2 linked regions of the Actinomadura rubteroloni genome follow. The protein of the gene in region 1 interacts with the protein of each later gene in a pairwise test. Links are inferred from orthologs where the notes say so. Each region holds a gene or a part of one and is shown on either strand. Other genes may lie near its edges. The genes, in order: rplA and thrS.

Region 1 (3,210 bases):
GGTCGACCCGTACGCCGAGTTCAAGGCGGAGATGCGTCTCCAGCCGGGCGACTGGTACGTCGTCCACTCCTACGCGGGGTACGAGAACCGGGTCAAGACCAACATCGAGACCCGGACGCAGACCCTCAACATGGAGGACTTCATCTTCCAGATCGAGGTGCCCCAGCACGAGGTCACCGAGATCAAGGGCGGCAAGCGGCAGAAGGTCAACGAGAAGGTCCTGCCGGGGTACATCCTCGTCCGGATGGAGCTGACCGACGAGTCGTGGGCCGCCGTGCGGAACACGCCGGGCGTCACCGGGTTCGTGGGGCTGCTGAACAAGCCGTCGCCGCTGAGCCTGGACGAGGTCGCCAACCTGCTCGCGCCCGAGCCCGAGGAAGGCGCCGTCCGGCCGGAGAAGGCCGCCAAGGCCGCGCCCACCGTGGACTTCGAGGTCGGCGAGTCGGTCACCGTCATGGACGGCCCGTTCGCGACGCTGCCCGCCACCGTCAACGAGATCAACGTTGAGCAGCAGAAACTCAAAGTCTTGGTGTCGATTTTCGGCAGGGAGACGCCGGTCGAGCTGTCGTTCAACCAGGTCTCCAAGATTTGAGATTGTCCGGGAACGCCCTCGCGTACGCGGGGGCGTTTCGCTTCGCCTAGACTTGCTCGTCGGCCCCGCGTCTGCGGGGATGGTCCGGTTCTCGTCTCGATCTTCGGCTGCGAGACGCCGATGAGCCCCGCGACCGCGGGGATGCCGGACCGCCACACTCAGCGGTTCCTACGTCATGGACGAGTCCCTGCCATGCCGTTGCCCGGACGTCCGGGAGTCGGAACCGAAGAAATTGGGACAGAGGAGGGCGCATGCCCCCGAAGAAGAAGAAAATCTCCGCGATCGTTAAAGTTCAGCTCAATGCGGGCGCGGCGACCCCGGCGCCGCCGGTCGGTACCGCCCTCGGTCCGCACGGCGTCAACATCATGGACTTCTGCAAGCAGTACAACGCCGCGACCGAGGCCCAGCGCGGCAACGTGATCCCCGTCGAGATCACGATCTTCGAGGACCGCTCGTTCACCTTCGTCACCAAGACCCCGCCCGCGGCGCAGCTCATCCTCAAGGCCGCCGGTGTGGAGAAGGGCTCGGGCGAGCCCCACAAGACGAAGGTCGGCTCGGTGACCGCGGACCAGATCCGCGAGATCGCCACCACCAAGATGCCCGACCTCAACGCCACCACGCTGGAGGCGGCGGAGAAGATCGTGGCGGGCACCGCCCGCTCGATGGGCATCGAGGTCAAGTGATCCGTCCCCGCCGGGGACGGACGACAGTGGGAGGGCCCTGCGCGGTCCGCACCACGAAGGAGAGAACATGAAGCGCAGCAAGGCCTACAAGGCCGCTGTCGAGCGCATCGACGCCGACCGGCTGTACAGCCCGCTGGAGGCGGTGCAGCTCGCCAAGGAGACGGCCGCCACCAAGTTCGACGCGACCGTCGAGGTCGCCCTGCGGCTGGGCGTCGACCCCCGCAAGGCCGACCAGATGGTCCGCGGCACCGTCAACCTGCCGAACGGCACCGGCAAGACCGCCCGCGTCCTGGTCTTCGCCGGCGGCGCGAAGGCGGAGGAGGCCCGTGAGGCCGGGGCGGACATCGTCGGCTCCGACGACCTGATCGAGCGGATCCAGGGCGGCTTCCTGGACTTCGACGCGGTCGTCGCGACGCCGGACCAGATGGGCAAGGTCGGCCGGCTCGGCCGGGTGCTCGGCCCGCGCGGTCTCATGCCGAACCCGAAGACCGGCACGGTGACGATGGATGTGGCCAAGGCCGTCACCGACATCAAGGGCGGGAAGATCGAGTTCCGGGTGGACCGGCACGCGAACCTGCACTTCATCATCGGCAAGGCGTCGTTCTCCGAGCGTCAGCTCCTGGAGAACTACGCGGCGGCGATCGAGGAGATCCAGCGGCTCAAGCCGTCGGCGGCCAAGGGCCGGTACGTCAAGAAGGCGACGCTGACCACCTCGATGGGGCCGGGCATCCCGGTGGACCCGAACGCGGTGCGCAACGTCGTGGCGGAGCTGGTCGAGGCCTGATCCGGCTTTCTCGAAGGGCGCTTCCCCGAGCGGGAAGCGCCTTTCGTCGTCTCATGGGTCGGTAAAACGGCGCACTGCGGGGTACGCCGCGAGGCGGACCCGGGCCCGGTTCTTTCGTCCCGGTGGGGGATGCCGGGCGGGGGCGCGCCGGACGAGACTGGATCCCGTTCGGACAGGCGACCGAGGAGGAACCTGAGATGAGACGACGAGTCGCGGTGGCGGCGGGCGGCGCGGCGCTGGGCGCCGCGCTCGCGCTGACGGGCTGCAACGCCGACGGCGGCGGGACGACCGGCGCCATGAAGCTCAGTGCGAACGAGGCGCTGCTGCGGACCTCGCAGAAGACGGTCGACGCCGATTCGTTCAAGGCGGCGCTGACCGTCCGGGACGGGGACGGCGGCGGTGAGATCAAGGGGACGGGCTGGTTCCGGCTGCGTCCGCAGCTCGCGTTCAGCGCGAAGCTGGACGGGCTGGGCTTCGGCGGCGCGGGTTCCGGCGTGTCCGCGCAGGCGATCTTCACGGGGAACACGCTGTACGCGAAGGTCCCGCAGGCGGCGCGGTTCGTGGCGAACGGCAAGCCGTGGCTGAAGATCGACGTGGCGCAGGTGCAGCAGCGGACGGGCTTCGACGTCAAGGGCCTCATCGCGCAGCTCCAGCAGATCGACCCGGCGGAGCAGACGAAGATGTTCACCGGTTCCAAGGACGCGCGCCGGGTGGGCGAGGAGACGGTGGACGGCGTGAAGACCGTCCACTACACCGGCACGGTGACGGTCGGCGAGGCGCTGAAGCGGCTCGACGCGCAGCAGCAGGAGAACGCCCGCAAGTTCCTCCCGCAGGGCGCGACGGACCGGAAGCTCACGTTCGACCTGTGGGTGGACGGCTCGGGCCTGCCGCGCAAGGTCGTCACGAAGGGCTTCGGCCGGTCGGGCGGCGCCGGGACGGCGCAGGTGCTCTACAGCGACTACGGCAAGAAGGTGTCGGTGAACCCGCCGCCGGCCGACCAGGTCGGCGCGCTGACCTTGGACGGTCTGCTCACCGGGCACTGACGCGCAAGATCACGTTTTGGTCAGGGCGGTCATCCGCCGGGGCCGGGGACGCGTCACAGAGAGGACAAATGGGCAGAAATGCCCATCGCTCCCCACTCCAGCAGAGGA
Region 2 (3,241 bases), on another replicon or contig:
ATGCTCGGGGAGATGTTCAACAACTTCATCCGCGCGTCGGCGCTCGCGGTGTCGGCCGCCGCGCAGTGGATCGCCAACTGGGTCGTCACGACGACGTTCCCCGGCCTGTCGGGCATCTCGCTCGGCCTCGCCTACGGCATCTACACGCTGTTCTCCGCGCTCGCGCTCGTGTTCGTCCTGCGGTCGGTGCCCGAGACGCGCGGGCTGGAGCTGGAGGACATGGACCGGCTCGCGATGCCGGACCGGACGCGCCGCGCCTGAATCGGTTACGCTGAGGCCATGCTGCGCGCCGTGATCGAGACGACGACGCCGGGCACGCCCCGGCGCCACGGCCGCACGTCCTAGAACAGCACGCGGCGAGGCCCCGGGAGCGATCCCGGGGCCTCGCGGCTTTCCGGGACCGTCTTCCGCCCGCGCCGCCCGCCCCGGCAGGAGAACGATGATCCCCCGAGACGCGCCGGTGTCCGGCGACCCCGAGTCGATAGCATCGGCCGCACATTCACCGGAACCATCCCGAGGAGAACCCGTGTCCACCGTGTCAGAGCTGCGCGTCACCCTCGACGGGAGCGAGCGGGTGGTGCCCGCCGGCACGACCGCGGGCGAGGCGCTGGACGCCGACGGCCGCACCGTCATCGCCGCCCGGGTCGGCGGCGAGCTGCGGGACCTGGCGTACCGGCTGGCCGACGGCGACGCCGTCGAGCCCGTCGCGATCGGCTCCGACGACGGCCGGGCCATCATGCGGCACTCGGCCGCGCACGTCATGGCGCAGGCGGTGCAGGAGCTGTTCCCCGAGGCCAAGCTCGGCATCGGGCCGCCGGTGGAGAACGGGTTCTACTACGACTTCGACGTCCCCGCGCCGTTCACCCCCGACGACCTCAAGCGCGTCGAGAAGCGCATGCGCGAGATCGTCAAGCAGGGCCAGCGGTTCTCCCGCCGCGTCGTCGGCGACGACGAGGCGCGCGACGAGCTGGCCGCCGAGCCGTACAAGCTGGAGCTGATCGGCCTCAAGGGCGGCGCGGCCGACGCCGGCGAGGGCGCGGACGTCGAGGTGGGCGGCGCCGAGCTGACCATCTACGACAACCTCGACGCCAAGACCGGCGACCTGCGGTGGAAGGACCTGTGCCGCGGCCCCCACCTGCCGAGCACCCGCGTCATCCCCGCGTTCAAGCTGATGCGCACCGGCGGCGCGTACTGGCGCGGCAGCGAGAAGAACCCGCAGCTCCAGCGCATCTACGGCACCGCGTGGGAGTCGCGCGAGAAGCAGGACGAGTACCTGAAGTTCCTGGAGGAGGCCGAGAAGCGCGACCACCGGCGGCTCGGCGCGGAACTCGACCTGTTCTCGTTCCCCAATGAGATCGGCAGCGGGCTCGCGGTCTTCCACCCCAAGGGCGGCGTGATCCGCAAGGTCCTGGAGGACTACTCCCGGCGGCGGCACGAGGAGGAGGGGTACGAGTTCGTCAACACCCCCCACATCACCAAGGGCCACCTGTTCGAGACCTCCGGCCACCTCCAGAACTACGCCGAGGACATGTTCCCGGCGATGGAGGTCGACGGCGCCGACTACTACCTCAAGCCGATGAACTGCCCGATGCACAACCTGATCTACCGGGCGCGCGGACGGTCCTACCGGGAGCTGCCGCTGCGGCTGTTCGAGTTCGGGTCGGTGTACCGGTTCGAGAAGTCGGGCGTCGTGCACGGCCTGACCCGCGTCCGGGGCATGACCCAGGACGACGCGCACATCTACGTCACCCAGGAGGGCATGGGCGACGAGATCAAGCGGCTGCTGCACTTCGTCCTCGGCCTGCTGCGCGACTACGGCCTGGACGAGTTCTACCTGGAGCTGTCCACCCGCGACGACTCGCCCAAGTTCATCGGCTCCGACGACATGTGGGAGATGGCGACCGACGCGCTGCGCGAGGCCGCCGAGGACACCGGGCTCGACCTCGTCCCCGACCCGGGCGGCGCGGCGTTCTACGGCCCGAAGATCTCGGTGCAGGCCAAGGACGCCATCGGACGCACCTGGCAGCTCTCCACCATCCAGGTCGACCCGAATCAGCCGGAGCGGTTCGGGCTGGAGTACCAGGCGGCCGACGGCACCCGCAAGCGGCCGGTCATGCTGCACCGGGCGCTGTTCGGGTCGATCGAGCGGTTCTTCGGCGTGCTGCTGGAGCACTACGCGGGCGCGATGCCGCCGTGGCTGGCGCCCGTCCAGGCGGTCGGCATCCCGATCGGGGACGCGCACGTCCCGCACCTGGAGAAGCTGGCCGCGCTGCTGCGCGAGCGGGGCGTGCGGGTCGAGGTGGACGATTCGTCCGACCGGATGCAGAAGAAGATCCGCAACGCGCAGAAGCAGAAGGTCCCCTACATGCTGCTGGCCGGGGACGAGGACGTCGCCAAGGACGCGGTGTCGTTCCGGTACCGGGACGGCTCGCAGAAGAACGGCGTCCCGCTGGGCGAGGCGGTCGAGGAGATCGTCCGGGCGGTCGAGGCCCGCGTCCAGGTCTGACCGGGTCCGCGCCCGGGGTCCGTCGGGCTCCGGGCGCACCCGGCGGGTCTTGGTAGCCTCAACGCCTAGATGGTGCAAACCGGGAGAAAGTCGTCCATGAAGACCAGCAGGCCGCCGAAGCCGCCGCACTCGCCGTGGTGGCGGGTCGCCGGGTACGGCGGCGCCCTGCTGCTGGTGGCCGCCGCCGTCGCGGTGCTGGTCGTCCCGGTCGTGCGCGGGAACGGCGGACGCGTCGGCGCCGCCGCCACCCCCGGCCCCGGCCAGGCGGGCGCGACGACCGTCCCGCCGAGCGCGAACCCCGGCGGCAACCCCGTGCCGCAGCAGCAGCCGAGCGGGCAGCTCTACCCGTCGGCCACGCCGTCGGCCACGCCCGGCGGGCAGGGCGGCGGCGGGCCCGAGATGCCGCTGCCCCGGCAGAACGGCGGCGGGACGAACGTCGACTGGTGCGACCAGAACGCCGCCCTCTACCGTCCGGCCGCGACCGGCGGCGGCGTCGAGGTCGTCGTGAACGTCGCGGCCAGCTCCGCCGTGACCGTCGAGGTGACGCTGACCGGCGGCACCCGGAAGTCCAAGCAGGACACCGTGCTGAAGGGCGCCCCGCGCACGTTCGCGTTCCCCGACGTCGCGATCACCGCGCTGAGCCGCGCGAAGGTCACCACGCTCGCGCTCGGCGGGACGATGGGGTCCTGCTACGCGCGTCCGGGGGCCTGACCGCCGCGTCCCGGCAACTGGACG

What was found.
Region 2: the proteins of rplA (region 1) and thrS interact in binary tests that used the Escherichia coli proteins (3 or more experiments, as listed by UniProt). The link is inferred for Actinomadura rubteroloni from one-to-one orthologs.

The regions. Positions count from the first base shown.
Region 1 is NZ_MTBP01000002.1:1,937,638-1,940,847, reverse strand. What follows is about bases 303-3,200. They hold rplA (50S ribosomal protein L1), read left to right. Parts: upstream 303-1,342; coding sequence 1,343-2,059; downstream 2,060-3,200. Other genes in these bases: BTM25_RS20370 (LolA-like protein), read left to right, coding at 2,257-3,102; rplK (50S ribosomal protein L11), read left to right, coding at 844-1,275; nusG (transcription termination/antitermination protein NusG), read left to right, coding at 303-592. Also shown: more of nusG, read left to right, coding at 1-302. UniProt on the Escherichia coli protein: One of the primary rRNA binding proteins, it binds very close to the 3'-end of the 23S rRNA. Forms part of the L1 stalk. It is often not seen in high-resolution crystal structures, but can be seen in cryo_EM and 3D reconstruction models.
Region 2 is NZ_MTBP01000003.1:93,474-96,714, forward strand. The notes cover bases 88-3,016. They hold thrS (threonine--tRNA ligase), read left to right. Parts: upstream 88-526; coding sequence 527-2,506; downstream 2,507-3,016. Other genes in these bases: BTM25_RS21810 (sugar porter family MFS transporter), read left to right, coding at 88-261; BTM25_RS21820 (hypothetical protein), read left to right, coding at 2,603-3,016. Also shown: more of BTM25_RS21810, read left to right, coding at 1-87; more of BTM25_RS21820, read left to right, coding at 3,017-3,217; BTM25_RS21825 (Asp23/Gls24 family envelope stress response protein), read right to left, coding at 3,196-3,241. UniProt on the Escherichia coli protein: Catalyzes the attachment of threonine to tRNA(Thr) in a two-step reaction: L-threonine is first activated by ATP to form Thr-AMP and then transferred to the acceptor end of tRNA(Thr). The rate-limiting step is amino acid activation in the presence of tRNA.